Regions from separate parts of the Desulfitobacterium sp. THU1 genome, predicted to be linked through region 1. Evidence: riboswitches for the same ligand, from Rfam matches in the RefSeq annotation. Region 1 holds a riboswitch; the other holds the start of a gene.
What was found. Region 1 has a riboswitch for cobalamin ahead of cbiE (precorrin-6y C5,15-methyltransferase (decarboxylating) subunit CbiE). Riboswitches for the same ligand answer to the same signal wherever they lie in the genome.
Positions count from the first base shown of each region.

Region 1 (7,794 bases):
TACAAGCTTTTCCAATGGCAAGGAAGCAATAACCTTTGCTGAGTATAAAGAGTTCCTTAAGGGATTCTCACCGGAAAGGGCTGCAGAAATTACAGGCCTGACGGCTGATCAGATTCGCGAGGTTGCCCGGATATTTGGTGAGAAGGGCAAGAATACCATGTCCATGTGGACCATGGGTATCAACCAAAGGGTAGCCGGTGTTTGGGCTAATAATCTACTGCATAACCTCCACCTAATTACAGGTAAAATCTGCAAACCTGGTTCAACTTCTTTCTCGTTGACTGGTCAACCCAGTGCCTGCGGAAGTGTTCGTGAGACCGGAGCCTTATCCCACTTACTACCCGGGCATCGTGTAATTGCTAATGAGAAGCATAGAAAAGAAATTGCTGAACTTTGGGGTGTACCTGCCGATCGGATTAAAGGGCAGGTCGGTCTTCATACCATGGAGATGTTTAAAGCCTGTGGGGATGGCAGAATTAAATGCTTATATGTTATGTGCACAAATCCGGCCCATTCCTTACCTAATGTTAGTGCTTACCAAGAAGGATTCGAAAAGGTATTCCTAGTTGTTGCTGAGGCTTTTCATCCGACAGCTACCACTCAGTATGCTGATGTAGTTCTCCCGGCAGCCTTCTGGTGTGAGAAGGAAGGCGTTTATGGCAATACAGACCGCCGCACTCAACACTTGGCCAAAGCTATCGAACCAGCCGGTGAATCTAAGCCTGACTTGGATATCCTTCTTGACTTTGCTCATCGTCTAGGTTACGCAGATATGTTCCCTTTCAAAACGCCCGAAGATGTTTGGAATGAATATCTTAAGTGTACAACCGGAACCCATATGGAGCTTGCGGCCTACCCAGCTTTGAAGGAGGCACATGGCATACAGTGGCCGGTTAAAGACCATAAAGGTACAAAAGGGGCGACACGTCGCTATGTGGCTCCCGACGATCCGTATGTAAAGGAAGGAATTGATTTCTATTCTGCCAAGGACCATAAGGCAGTAATTTTTGCTAGGCCATATAAGGGACCTGCTGAACCAGTAGATAAGGAATATCCTTATTATTTGACAACCGGTCGTGTTCTAGAGCACTGGCATACCATGACCATGACAGGCAAATGTCCCACTATCATGAAAGCTGTACCGAAGCAATATGTGGAATTAAACCCTAAGGATGCCACAGAATTAGGAATCATAGAGGGCGATGTGGTGCGGCTAATTTCACGTCGAGGGAAAGTTGAAATTCCCGCTAAAGTAGGACGACCAGGGGAACCTATGCCTGGTCTGGTCTTTGCACTCTGGTTTGAACCGGATCCCTTAGTTAATATAGTAACGATCGATGCCGTCGATGCCGCTTCTAAAGAACCTGAATTCAAGATTTGCGCGGTAAGAATCGAAAAGGTCTAATGAATTAAATGAAATCCTCCTACCTATTCGGTGGGAGGATTTCGGTCAATTAGCACATTTGTATTTTGGTTAAGAAAGGGTAAATGTCGTTAGGTAATGAGAAGTGTAAACCTACTAAGCTACATCAGTGGTGCAAAAATGCGTAGAATTGTACGACCTAATCGCCTATACCACTTTACCCGATAACAATCCTCTAATGTGATATTTTGACATAGTTCTAGGGTTTCTAAAAAATCTTCCTTGATATCTATAACACTTTGAGTATTGTAAACATAAACACCGCATTCAAAATGCAAGTAAAGGCTCCGATAATCCATATTAATAGTACCTACTATAGCGTGTGCATCATCGACCACAATGGATTTGGCATGGATGAAGCCGGGAGAGTATTCATAGATTTTCACACCACTTTCGATCAGCAACCGATAGTTGGAACGGGTCATGGAATGGACAAACCAGCGATCCCCGCGAAAGGGGGTAACGATGCGAACATCAATGCTACGTTTGGCTGCGGAGCTGAGGGCTGAAAGCATACTATTATTTAGTATAAGATAAGGGGTATTGATATAGATATAGTGTTGAGCTTGGGCGATGAGATTAAGATAGACGGTTTCACCGATTGGTTCATCATCTAAGGGACTATCCCCGAAGGGTTGTACATAGCCATCCGAAGTGATTGCTGTAGCTTCTTGACTAAGGAGCTTGTATTGGGTATAATCCTCAGTTGTTTCAGACTCATATCCCCATAAGGCCAAAAACATGACAGTAAAATTTAGGACAGCTTCTCCATGGATAAGGATGGCAGTATCCTTCCAATGTCCAAACCGGTCAAAGGCATTTATATATTCATCAGCAAGATTAATTCCGCCTGTAAAGGCGGTTTTTCCATCGATTACGGCAATTTTTCGATGATCCCGATTGTTCATATGAATAGAAAGAACAGGGATGAGGCGATTGAAGACGCGGCATTTTATCCCTTTCGCTTCCAGCTCCTTTTCATAACCAAAAGGCAACTTGAAGAGACTGCCTACATCATCATAAAGAACCCGTACATCTACTCCTTCCTTAACTTTTTCTTCAAGGATAGCCAGTACAGAATCCCATAAAAGGCCTTCGCCAATGATAAAGTATTCTAAGAAAATGAACCTCTCAGCTTTTTTCAATTCTATTAAAAGTCGCTCATACATTTTTTCGCCAATTGGAAGATATTCCGTATGAGTGTTTTGGTAGACAGGACAATAGGAGTACTTTTCAATATAGCGAGCAAGATTGGCTGCTCGTAAATCTTGGGCTGTAAGCTTTTGGATGGTTTCTTCCTTTTGAACCAGAAGTTGTATCATCTTATCGTTAACGCTTTGCATCTTTCGTCTTTTCCGCTTGCTTAACTTCGTGCGGCCAAACATGAGGTAGAAGAGGCCCCCAAAGATGGGAAATAAGAGTATTGCGATAACCCAAGCAATTTTATAAGCAGGATCAGTCTTGAGGTTCATGATATAAAGTAAAGCAACAATGCTCAGCAAAAAACTGAATATGTAAAAATAGATAAAGAAGTTACTAAATCTCCAGATGATCATAACTAAGGCAAAGATCTGGAGAAGAAGAAGCAAGGCGATGAATACTACTCGATAAAACATGGGTAAGTTTTTCATTCTTATCTCCCTCCCTCTTTACATTAGTATATGATAATTTAGACACTTTAGCATGTAATCCCAGTAAGATCCCTTTGAAGGTCTATTGACTAAATCAAGTATAAACTATAACATATATGGCGTAAAGAAGCTATTTACTTGGTGTTGGAGGCAGTATCGATGAGAAGTATGGTGTTTGAGAATGAGATTTGGGACTTTTTAAGGACGATCAATGAGAGTATGGCCAATGCTTTCCGCCCGATCGTCGAAAAATTTGATTTAACTTTGATGCAAACTCGTATTTTAGTTGAGATTAAGGAAGGCGGTCCCCACACCGTAGGCACTTTAGGAAGTATCATCGGCCTTTCCAGTGGTAATGCATCATCAATGTGTAAGAAATTAGAATCAGCAGGCTTCTTAAGGCGTGTACGAGATCCGGAAGATGAGCGTTATGTAAAACTAGCCCTTACCAAGCATGGGGAAGAGACCATTCTTCAGATTGAAAAAGCCCTCGAACATCGCTGCGGTGCATTTCTGGAAATCAAGGGTGAACAGGAATATCAACGCTTTACTGAATGCATGAATAAAGTGCGGTTGTTTATTAAAGAAATGTATGAATATGACCCGAAAGAGTAACTTAAATTGTAGGCTAATACCAAGAAAGTTAGGACGGCAGATATGAGGAAAGAGAAGAAAGAAAGGCATTCTTGGAAAACGGGATATACCACAGGCACCTGTGCAGCCGGAGCAGCTAAAGCCGCATGTCTATGGCTCCGGGGGAAAGATTCGGGTGCATTGATTGAGATTACTCTGCCCCGAGGAGAACAGCTCTCCCTACCGATTTACAGTAAAGCAAAGGAAAATGATTGGGCAAGGGTTGGTATAATTAAGGATGCGGGAGATGATCCGGATATCACCCATGGTCTAGAAATACAAGCCAAGGTGAGAATCCTTTCCGAGCAAGGAGAAGTTCATATCTGCGGTGGTCAAGGGATAGGTGTCGTCACTAAAAAGGGACTTCAAGTTCCCCAAGGAGAACCTGCCATCAATCCGGTACCTCAACAAATGATCGAAGCTGCTGTACGGGAGGTTTTTCCTCGGGAAGAAGTTCAAGTTGTGATTGAAGTGCCAGAGGGAGAGAAAGTTGCCCTGAAGACTCTCAATCCCCGTTTAGGAATCATCGGGGGAATATCTATTTTAGGAACTACAGGCATTGTTCGCCCGATGTCAGAAGAAGCGTTTAAGAATTCGATCTTGCCGGAGTTGGATCAAGCGATAGCCTATGGACATAAAGCCATAATTTTGACCCCAGGCAACTATGGGTTTAAGGTGGCCACCGGGCAACTAAGAGTACCTGAGGAAGCTATTATTCAGATGAGCAACTTTGTTGGTTTTTTATTGGAAGAAGCTGCTTATCGCAAATTTGAGAAAGTGGTTCTTTTAGGCCATATCGGAAAGCTCATTAAAGTAGCTGGTGGAATATTCCATACTCATACCCATGTGGCCGATGCTCGCATGGAGATTCTAGTGGCTCATGCGGCACTGGCCGGTGTTCCTCAAGAGTTATTGCAAAAGCTCGCTGAGTTCCCTACAGTAGAAGGAGCTGCTGAAGAAGTCTTGGCCCAGGGATGGGAAGATTTGCTCTTTCATTTAACTCAGCGGGCAAGTGAGCGTGCCCAGGAGCATGTTCGTGGAGATTTGCAGGTGGGTACAGCATTCACCTTACTTAATGGGGAAATCATTGCTTGGGATGCTCGAGCTCACGATATTATCAAGGAATTTTGGTATTGGCCGGAAGCAAAGCAGGATTTAAGGGAAAAATAGAGAATTCAAGGATAAGAAATAAATAAAACAGCCAGAATTAAATAAAAGTTCAAGGTTCCTCTTTGAGGATGAAAAGGGAAGTCGGTGAGAGTCCGACGCGGTCCCGCCACTGTGAGCCATGAGTGCCTCTCAATAACCCACTAGATAGTTCTGGGAAGGGAAGAGGCGTGATGACTGGAAGCCAGGAGACCTGCCTTGAATTGTAATATTCACACCTACGAGCGATGGGTGTTGTGAAAGAGCCGCTCAGGGCTCTTTTTATTTTTTTAGTGGAAGGGAAGATAAGCGGATGATCCGAATCGTGGGAATTGGTCCGGGAACGCCAGAATGGGTTGCTCCTGCAATCCAAGATAGTGTGAAGCAATGCGATGTTTTACTAGGTGGCTCTCGTGCGCTCAAACTATTTCCTGATTTTGAAGGAGATACTTACCAAGTCAGTGGTGATTTATCAGGTACTCTAGAAACACTGCAAAGGTCGATAGAGCAAGGGAAGCAGGCGGGAGTGTTGGTCTCTGGAGATCCGGGTTATTATAGCCTCCTTCCCCTATTAAAGAGAGAATTCCCTAAAGAGGATATTCAGGTCTTACCCGGGATCAGCTCTATTCAATTCGCTTTTGCTCGTGCTGGGATTCCTTGGCAAGAGGCAGAGCTTCTCAGTGTCCATGGACGTTCGCTGGATTTATTGCCTCTGAATATTAAGCGAACCATTGGTATATTGACCGGTGGCGAGAACACCCCACAAGCGGTGGCTCGTTACTATCAAAGGTATGGATTTAACCCGCGTATTTCTGTGGGAAATACACTGTCTTATCCCGAGGAAAAGTGGTTGAATACAAATGCTCAAGAGCTCATGAACTCAGCAGGAGATTTTGCGAATGCAGTGATGATTCTCTACTCAGAAGAGTCTAAGATCACCAAGGCCACATCTTTTCCTATTGTACCAATAGGTTTTGGTATAAAGGATGAGGTGTTTATTAGAGGGAATGTTCCTATGACTAAGAGTGAAATTCGGGTTCAGGTTTTGGCTAAGGCTGAGATCACGGCTTCGGCAAGGATCCTCGATGTAGGGGCAGGGACAGGAAGTATCAGTATCGAAGCGGCCCTTTTAGCCCATCGTGGGTGTGTCTACGCCATCGAAGAAAACCCAGAGGCACAAGAACTTATTCTCCAAAATCAAGAGAAGTTTAGTGTTAAAAATCTGAGACTGATTCGGGGGACAGCTCCGGCCGCCTTGCGGGACATCCCCCCAATGGATATATGTATTATTGGCGGGAGTCATGGGCAAATCCGAGGAATATTACAGGAAGCTCCCCTTGTGCCAGGGGGAAGAGTTGTACTGACTGCCATAACCTTGGAGACCTTGACTCACGGGATGGAAGCCCTGAAAAGTTTAGCTTATGAAGATATTGATGTAGTATCTATCCAAGCTGTGCGCTGGAAGGGGATTAAAGATATTCACCTTGCCCAAGCACATAATCCGGTGTTTGTTATTTCAGGGCGGAAGAAAACTAGCTAGTTGTGAAATTGGTACTTAAAAGTGGCCATCATGGACGTAAGCAAGCGGCTGTTGTAAGTCGAAGGAATAGAACGGAGGAGGAACAAAGTGCAGCAAGAACAAAATGAACAAACAATTCCTCAGAGCACAAGAAAAGCGAAATTGTATGGGGTGGGAGTTGGCCCAGGGGATCCAAACCTAATCACCCTACGGGCAGTGGAAATCCTGCGAGAGATTGAAGTCATAGCTATACCCAAGTCAAAGATGGAGAGGGAAAGTGTTGCATGGGAAATTGCGCAATCCCACTGCCCTTCCGGGGTGAGCATTATGGAATTAGAGATGCCTATGACTTCGAACGAAGAAATACTTCAGGCGGCTTGGCAAAAGGCAGCAGGACTGATTAGGGCTGAGCTTGATTTGGGGCATTCGGTCGCTTTTCTTACTTTAGGGGATCCTTCTTTATATAGTACCTACAGTTACCTGCTGACGATTCTTAAAAATCAGCTTGAACCTGATCAGATTGAGACTATCCCTGGCATCACAGCTATGTCAGCAGCAGCAGCCCGGGTGAACTTGCCCTTAGCCATTGGCGACGAGCCCTTAGTGGTTTTGCCGGGTATTGAGGGATTAGATGCGTATGAGCATTACCCTAATCTTGTGTTGATGAAGGTATCGCGAAATTTACCGGCTGTACTCAATCATATTCAGAAGACAGGATCACAAGCAGTTTTAGCTACACGTGTCGGTCAGACCGGAGAAGAGATCCGTCTGCTTCGGCCTGAGGAAGAGATGGAGAAGGTGGATTATTTGAGCCTTGTGCTATGCAAGAGGGATGGGAGTGAAGATTTTGAATGATCAGGTGAAAGCTAACTTGGGTCAGGTGCTTTTCGTAGGAGCAGGCCCTGGAGATCCTGATTTGATCACCTTGAAAGGCAAAAAGGCTCTTGAAGAAGCCGATCGGGTCATCTATGCGGGGTCATTAGTCAATCCGGAAATCCTCAAGCATTGCCGAGAAGGGATTACTCTTTTCGATAGCGCTGGTTTGACCTTGGAAGAAACCATCGCCATTATGGTGGAAGGAGTAAGCAAAGGCGAGAAGGTCGTGCGTTTGCACACAGGGGATCCCAGTGTTTACGGTGCAATTCAAGAGCAGATGCAGCAGTTGGACGCTTTGACAATTACTTATGGAGTAGTCCCAGGCGTAAGTTCTGTGTTCGCTGCCGCGGCTGCGATCAAGAAAGAGTTTACCTTACCCGAAGTCAGTCAAACCTTAATCCTTACGCGTTTGGCCGGAAGAACCCCTGTACCAGAGAAGGAAGATCTTGCTTTGTTGGCTCAGCATCAAGCCAGTATGGCTATTTTTCTCAGTGTGCAGGAGATTGGCGAAGTGGTAGAATCTCTTGGCCAGAGTTATCCCCCAGATACGCCAGTCGCCATTGTCT
Region 1 covers NZ_JBBWUA010000004.1:31,685-39,478, forward strand. Annotated here, with positions in the region: gene AAC978_RS05285 (molybdopterin-dependent oxidoreductase) at 1-1,405, shown strand, start outside; gene cls (cardiolipin synthase) at 1,525-3,054, opposite strand; gene AAC978_RS05295 (MarR family winged helix-turn-helix transcriptional regulator) at 3,214-3,669, shown strand; gene cbiD (cobalt-precorrin-5B (C(1))-methyltransferase CbiD) at 3,712-4,857, shown strand; cobalamin riboswitch at 4,893-5,069, shown strand; gene cbiE (precorrin-6y C5,15-methyltransferase (decarboxylating) subunit CbiE) at 5,147-6,373, shown strand; gene cobI (precorrin-2 C(20)-methyltransferase) at 6,461-7,207, shown strand; gene cobM (precorrin-4 C(11)-methyltransferase) at 7,185-7,794, shown strand, end outside.

Region 2 (7,794 bases), on a different contig from region 1:
AAGTTCCTTTATATTATACCGAATTACCAAAATCCTTCCGGAAAGGTTATGGGATTAGAGCGTAGAAAAGAGCTGCTCAAGGTGGCTCAGAAATATGATTTACTACTGATTGAAGATAATCCTTATGGCGAATTGCGTTATGAAGGTGAACCGCTTCCCCATCTTGCCGAACTGGGGGAAAATGTTGTCTATCTGGGAACCTTTTCAAAGGTATTAGCACCGGGACTGCGCGTCGGCTACGTACTTGCTGGCGAAGATATAATTATGCATCTGGAGCAGACCAAAGAGGGTGTGGATCTCCATAGCAATAATTTGACGCAAAGAGCAGTTTATGAGTATTTAAAGCAAGATCTTTTACCGGATCATATTCTCAAGCTACGTGAGGTGTATGATGTGCGTCGCAAGGCTATGGTAGAAGCTATCCATACCTATTTGGGAGAACAAATAGAGATGGTGGTTCCCTCAGGAGGACTTTTCCTTTGGGGCAAGCTCAGCGGAGTTCAGGATAGCTTTGCTTATGTAGAAGATATGATCAAACAAAATGTCCTCTACGTACCAGGGGCTTTGTTCTATGCTGATGGCCGGGTATCCAACGAGATGCGCCTTAACTATTCCTGCTCAACTCCTGAAGTCATTGAAGAAGGAATCAAGCGTCTTGCCAAAGGACTAAGCAAAGGACTAAGCAAAAGGTAAGCTATGTTCGATCCCTTAAAAAGATGCCCATCTGTGTTCGGCACATCGACTCAGGTGGGCATCTCTCGTTTAAGAAAAGTATTCCTTTAGGTGATAAAAGGAAAGGCACCCAGCAAGAAGAAAAGTTCGGACAGTTCAATGCTGGCTCCGTAAAGATCACCGGTCAGTCCGCCGAGCAGGCGTGAAACTTTACAGGTGAAGAAGAGGATGCCTAAAGTGGCTAAGACGAAACCGGCTATGCCTGACCAATGCAGAAAATAATAGGTTAGCAGTAGAAGCAAGAGACCTTGACCGAAGAAAACCCACTTGGTATTTCGGGAAGATTCATGAAACCCTTTACCCAGACCCTTTTCCCTAGCATAGGGGAAGAAATATACGCCGATAAGGAAAATCCAACGAGCGATGATGGGCATAAAAAGGACAAGGAAAAGGGCCGAAGCGGAACCGAGGGAACATAGCTCTACAAGCAAAGTGAATTTCAGTAGCAGGTAGGCTATGGCACCTAAGGCCCCGAAGGCACCCACATGGCTGTCCTTCATGATCTCCAGCATACGCTCCGGAGGACGGGCGGAAAGCAAGCCATCCATACTATCCATGAAACCATCCAGATGGATTCCCCCGGTTAAGATGAGTTCAAGGATGAGCACTAAAGCGGCAGTAATCAAAGGCGGGTAGAAGGGAAGCAGGAGTGTTAGAGATGCCCAAAGCACTCCTCCCACAATCAAGCCCACCAAAGGATAATAATGTTGGCTCAGAGTGAATTCTTCGGAGGTCACATTCGTCGGCTGGGGAAGAGGAATGCGCGTTAAAAAAGTCAGGGCGATCCATAATTTGCGCATGGCTTACTCCTCTTCTCTACGCAAGGAATCCAGCAGGGCCTGTCCGGCGGCTTTGATTTCTACGGGATACCCGGCAACCACAGAATAAACCTGGGATGCACTTCGACCTAAAACCTGATTGGCCCGACCGGCGAGATCTCGATATACTCGAGATAAGGGATTATCGGGAACGATACCATTGCCCACCTCATTGGTGACCATGATGACCTGTGGTGTAACCTCCTGTGCTAAGTCGGAGACGGTTTTCACTTGCTCCAGAATCCATAATTCTAATTCATGAAGGGTTTCCGTATATTCTCGCCCCTGGAGAACTTTTTCCTCAGGGTAGCGGGAGAGAAGGAGATTCGTCAACCATAGTGTGATGCAATCCACCAAAATGACACCCTTTTCTTGGCGATACCGTTCCAAGACTGCCGCAAGGGCCAGAGGTTCTTCGACCAAGGCCCAGTGGGAAGGTCGCTGATTCTGGTGTTTCTTGACGCGCAGAGCCATTTCTTCATCGTAGACTTGGGCGGTAGCAACATAGGTAACAGGCTGACGGGGATAGGCAGCAAGAAGCTCAGCAAAGCTACTCTTCCCGCTGCGGGCACCACCGGTAATAAGAACAAAATCCGACATAAATTACCTCCTAAGGCTTCAGCCTGCGTTAAAACAACGAGTGCGAAAGCAGTGCTTTCGTGGCTCAAGCCGGGTTTTCTTTATTGCTTACTCCTGCAGATTCAAAGGTAGCCATTTCTTCAAGAATATGGATGGAGGCATCCAAGAGATGGAAGGCAATCGCAGCTCCAGTGCCTTCGCCCAGTCTGAAGTCCAGGTGCATAATCGGTTTAAGCTCCAGTTGCTTCAGAGCAGCTACATGACCAATCTCCACCGAAGAATGAGACGGAATCAGGTAGAAACGAGCGGTGGGACAAATTGAGGTGGCGATGAGAGCGGCTGCTGTAGAAATTACCCCATCCAAAACGATAGGTACTTGGGAATGGGCAGCTTCAAGGATGGCTCCGGCTAGGGCGCCGATTTCCAGGCCGCCAATCTTACGGAGAACGTCTACGCCGTCCTGAGGATCCGGCTGATTAACTTGGATGGAACGGGTGATGACCTCTTGTTTGCGGATCAAGGCAGCATCATCGAGGCCGGTTCCGCGTCCGGTAACATCTTGGGCTGGTAGGCCGGTGAAGAAGGAAATAATCGCGGCACTGGGAGTAGTATTGCCGATCCCTACTTCGCCGGTAGCTAAGACTCGGAAACCGGAATCAATGGCCTGACGTGCGATTTTGGCACCTGTCAGCAAGGATTGCAGTGCCTCTTGACGACTCATGGCCGGTCCTTGAGCCATGTTATGGGTTCCGTTCATCACCCGATGACGCATAAGCTCCGGAGGGTCTAAGGGAAAAGCCATTCCTATATCGGTGCAGATAACCTCCGCCTTAGCATGACGTGAGAGCACATTGATACCGGCACCGCCGTTTAAGAAATTATAAAACATCTGGGGGGTGACTTCTTGAGGAAAAGCACTGACCCCTTCGGCCACGACTCCGTGATCCCCAGCCATAACCAGAACCGCTTTCTTCTCAATCTCCGGCCAGGGATTTCTTTGGATTCCACCTAAGCGTTTGGCGATCTCCTCTAATACTCCTAAGCTACCGAGGGGTTTGGTTAAGGAATCCAGACGTGCCTGCACAGCCTCCATAGCCTTTTCGTCTAGCCCTTGAATACCCTGGACTAGTTGCTTTAAGGCTGTTTCACATTCATCAAGTGTAGTCTCAGTCAAATTTTCACGAGCATAGACCTCATCTAGGAATAGTTTGTCTTGATTTAGTTCTGTTTTACTCATCTTTAATCCTCTCCTTTTTAATAAAAAAATAAAGTCCCGCCACAAATAATGTGGTCGGGACTTTGCCTTCGTCGCCGCTGCTTTCCAAATACCCCTGGAAAGGCTTTCCTCATTCTTGGCAGGTCTCCTGGCTTCGACTCAAGTGCCTTAAACCTCCTTCCCAGCAAGCGCCAGTGGAACTAGTCAAGGCTCATCGTTCACAGTGATGGGTGCGCACCGGAATTTCACCGGTTTCCCTATTCTCCCCAGTATGGGGCACCAAAGAATGGCTTCATCTTCACTTAGCTATAGATTACCAAAAGGAAAGTTTTTGTCAAGAGAAGATTTTGCTCTTTACTTCATGATTTTCAAGACTTATGATAATTTGCAAAGAGATAATAAGGATGTGCATCAAGGTGATCATAACAAAACTTGCCCGTGTAGCCCTTCTTATCGATGGCATGGTTATTTTTCACGGTCTAAAAGAAGATCCTGTCATCGCTTCACTTAAGTACCTTCTGCAAAAAGCAGCCTCTGCAGACTCTGATTTCACGGAAGTCTATCGCGAGTACCATCATTTATGCGCCTTAGCGATCCAGGTCCGTTGGCCGAATTATCTTTGGGAGCGCATTATCCGGGATGAAAATGAACTCACCCAACAGGTTATACATTATGGAGTGGAGCATGTCTCACCTGAGCTGCGAAAGTTGGCTGGACGTGATCTGCTCTGCTGGCGAGAGATTGCCCAGCTCACTGCTTCAGATATCAAGTCCGCAATACTTGCTCGGCTGGAAAACTTAGAGGCAGATTACCACGGTCTATGGCAAGAGGCTCCTTTGGCTCCACAGAGCTGGCCGACTTGGCCGAATGATGAGGATATGAAGGCAGGCGTTCAGGGGGGTGCCAAGGTAACGACGAATTCTGAAGAGAATTACGCGGAGCGTTATCTGCAAACTGCCCAAAGAAGGCTTCAAGATAGCCTTCGGGGCGGAAGTGCCGAGGCGATGGTTGAGGCTCTGCTTACTTATTATCGAGACATGGGTACGGGGTTGTTTAATCAAAGCATGGCCATTAAATGGCGTGGTGAAACAGGAAGACTCGAGGGGGTAAAAGCTGATCCCATGCGCAAGAGCCAGCTTATCAATCAGGAGCGCGAACAAGGGATTGTCTTAGAAAACACGGAATTTTTCTTAGATGGTTATCCCGCTAATAATGTGATTCTCTACGGCAATCGAGGTACGGGGAAATCCTCCTTGGTCAAAGCCCTACTTCAGGAATATTGTGAAAGGGGTCTGCGTTTAGTCGAATTATCAAAAACCGATTTACAGGATTATCCCAAAATCATTCGACTTTTAGGGAAGCAACCCCTCAAATTTATTGTCTTCATCGATGACCTTTCCTTCGAGGATACCGAATCGGATTACAAGAACTTGAAAACCCTGCTGGAGGGGGGCTTGGAAGGAAAGCCTGAAAATGTCCTTATCTATGCTACCTCGAACCGTCGTCATTTAGTCCGGGAAACCTTCGGCGAGCGGCAAGGAGATGAGGTGCATCGCCGGGATAACATGGAAGAAAAATTGTCCCTTTCCGATCGTTTTGGGATTACGGTAACCTTCCCAACCCCCGATCAAGCAGGCTATCTCAAGATTGTGACAGAGTTAGCGGCTCAGGAGGGACTGCTGATTCCTCAAGAAGATTTGCGGCAGCAGGCTTTACGCTGGGTCATGAATCATAATGCTCGCTCCGGGCGAACGGCCCGCCAGTTTGTGGATTTTCTAAGGGCAAAACAAGGTGCCATGTTGAAACAATGACGCTATCTAAAACAAAGAACAGAATGCTTAAAAAGATGATCGCTGATTTACAGGGATCATCTTTTTTTATATAACTGATTGCAATAAAGATCATAGTACTTCAACTATTTCTCACCTGGTCTTGCTACCTCATAATACTAAAACTACCAAATTAATGCATAAAATTGAGCAAGGTGCTTAAGCTAAGAACAGAAAATAGGATGATGAGAGTGAGAAATGATGAAATATCGGGTGTCCAATCGACAGGTCTTCTTTACCTTTGCCCTTACCATTGTTCTATCTCTTGGTATTCCAAATCTTATCTTACGCGAATTATCTCAAGATTTCTGGCAGCCCTTGTTGCTCGCTTTGCTTATCGAGGTATGCATCGCCTGGCTCCTCTATAAAATGGGACTTAAATACCCTGGGCTAACAATGTTTGAATACAACGAAAAGATCCTCGGCAAGTACTTAGGGAAGATAGGCACTTTTGTCTTTAGCGCTTTTTTTATTGTCGTGGTCATGGTGCTTGTTCAGATATCAGTTGAGTTTTATATTTCCATGATTATGCCAGATACTCCCGGATATGTCTTTATATTTTTTATTCTCTTGGTTAGTACGTACGCAGTTTGCTCAGGTATTGAGGTCATCATGAGTATGTCGGAGGTCATCTGCTTATTCGTAATATCCTCCTATCTCTTTATCATTTTCTTCAATGTTAAATTGTTTAATATTGATAATATGGAGCCGATGTTCCAGCATACCCCACTGGAAATAGTTAGAGGGGCCGTTCTACCGATTTCATGGCTCGGGGTCTGTCTCGTGATGGGCGTCCTCATGGCTTATCACAATAACCCAAAGGACATGTTTAAGATGAAGATGGGCGGGGTCCTGACCGGGGCAACAGTGCTGACGGCTGTTATCTTTACGATTATAGCGGTACTAGGGGTAGAGGTAGGTTCCAGACAAGTATACTCGATTCTGATTCTGGCCCAGATGGTCTCCGTAGGCGATTTCATTGAGCGAATGGAGGCTTTTCAAGTCGTATCCTGGATGGCGGGTTCCTTTTTCAGCATTGCCCTGTTTCACTATGCGGGAGCAGAGGGATTACGACAGCTTTTTGCAAAAAAGTTACGCAATGGATCAAGTCATGTGATCGCAATCTTTATTTTTTTTGTTTCCGTTTTTTTGTTGCCGACCATTCAAGACAAGACGTATTTTCTAATAAATATATTTACAAAATATGCTTTATGGGTAGAAGTTGGCGGAGTCGTAAGTCTCTTTGGAGTGTTTATGGTAAAAGAGAGATTTAAGAAATCTCTTAAGAAGAGGAAATAGCTATGAGTAATGACAAGTCGGTGCAAATTTCAGAGAGCCTTGAGGAGATTGAATGTCAGATACGCAGTAAATTTGGGAATAGTGCCGATCTGACTTTTCGTGAGTTCGGTTTAGGTCCCACTAATCAGGGCCTACTGGTCTTTATCGCGGGACTTGCCGGACATGAATATATTAGCATGTCGATACTTAAGCCCCTCATGGAGTTTGCATCTCTTCGAGCAGGTGATATTCCCCTCCAATCGCTCCTGGATGTGCTCCATAGGCAGGTATTGAGCAATAGCCAAATCGTAATGGTAAATACCTATGCTGAGGTGACTAAAGGGCTGTTGGTAGGGAAGACGGCCCTCTTCCTGGAACAGGCTGAGTCTGCCTTACTACTGGATACATTCGGCGGTAAGACGCGCAGTGTTGATCAACCAGAAACGGAGGTTACCGTACGCGGTCCACGGGAAGGCTTCATCGAGAACCTTGGTACAAATACCTCCTTACTGCGCAGGAAAATAAGTGATGAAAATTTACGTATTGAGTCCATGGTTTTAGGACAACGAACGAATACACAGATCAATCTAGCTTACATAGAGGGTTTGGCGAATCCCAAGCTTGTTGTGGAATTAAAAAACCGCCTTAAGTCCATTGATATTGATGCAATATTGGAAAGTGGTTATATCGAGCAATTGATCGAGGATACTCCCCAGTCCATCTTCCCGACTGTGGGCTCTACCGAGAAACCGGATAAGCTGGCGGCCAAACTTTTGGAAGGGCGGGTGGGGGTATTAGTGGATGGGACACCCTTTGTCTTGACGGTGCCCTATCTTTTTGTGGAGGCCTTCCAGAACCCTGAGGATTATTATGCCCGTCCCTATTACACCTCGATCATTCGTTTGATTCGCTCCCTGTGTTTTTACTTCTCAACGATGCTCCCAGCCTTTTATGTAGCGATCCAATCCTTTCATCAGGAGATGCTACCCACGAGCTTATTGATTAACATGAGCGCCGGGCGCGAGGGGATCCCTTTCCCGGTCATTGTCGAAGCCTTATTGATGGGCCTTATGTATGAGATCCTTCGGGAGGCTGGGGTGAGGATGCCTCGCACTGTGGGTCAGGCAGTCAGTATTGTGGGGGCCTTGGTTCTTGGTGAGGCTGCAGTTCAGGCCGGTATTGTTAGCCAGGCCATGGTCATCGTCGTGTCCCTAACAGCTATTTCTGGTTTTTTGATTCCGCCACTCACTAGTTCCATGTCACTTTTGCGTCTGTATTTTTTAATTGCTACCGGATTTTTAGGCATGTTCGGTTGGTTGATCTCTATATTAGCGCTCTTTAT
Region 2 covers NZ_JBBWUA010000010.1:11,019-18,812, forward strand. Annotated here, with positions in the region: gene AAC978_RS09805 (aminotransferase-like domain-containing protein) at 1-693, shown strand, start outside; gene cobS (adenosylcobinamide-GDP ribazoletransferase) at 780-1,532, opposite strand; gene cobU (bifunctional adenosylcobinamide kinase/adenosylcobinamide-phosphate guanylyltransferase) at 1,536-2,150, opposite strand; gene cobT (nicotinate-nucleotide--dimethylbenzimidazole phosphoribosyltransferase) at 2,215-3,366, opposite strand; cobalamin riboswitch at 3,467-3,644, opposite strand; gene AAC978_RS09825 (ATP-binding protein) at 3,807-5,156, shown strand; gene AAC978_RS09830 (GerAB/ArcD/ProY family transporter) at 5,373-6,473, shown strand; gene AAC978_RS09835 (spore germination protein) at 6,476-7,794, shown strand, end outside.
Region 2: linked by a shared signal. The riboswitch ahead of cobT (nicotinate-nucleotide--dimethylbenzimidazole phosphoribosyltransferase) and the one ahead of cbiE (precorrin-6y C5,15-methyltransferase (decarboxylating) subunit CbiE) in region 1 are both predicted to bind cobalamin.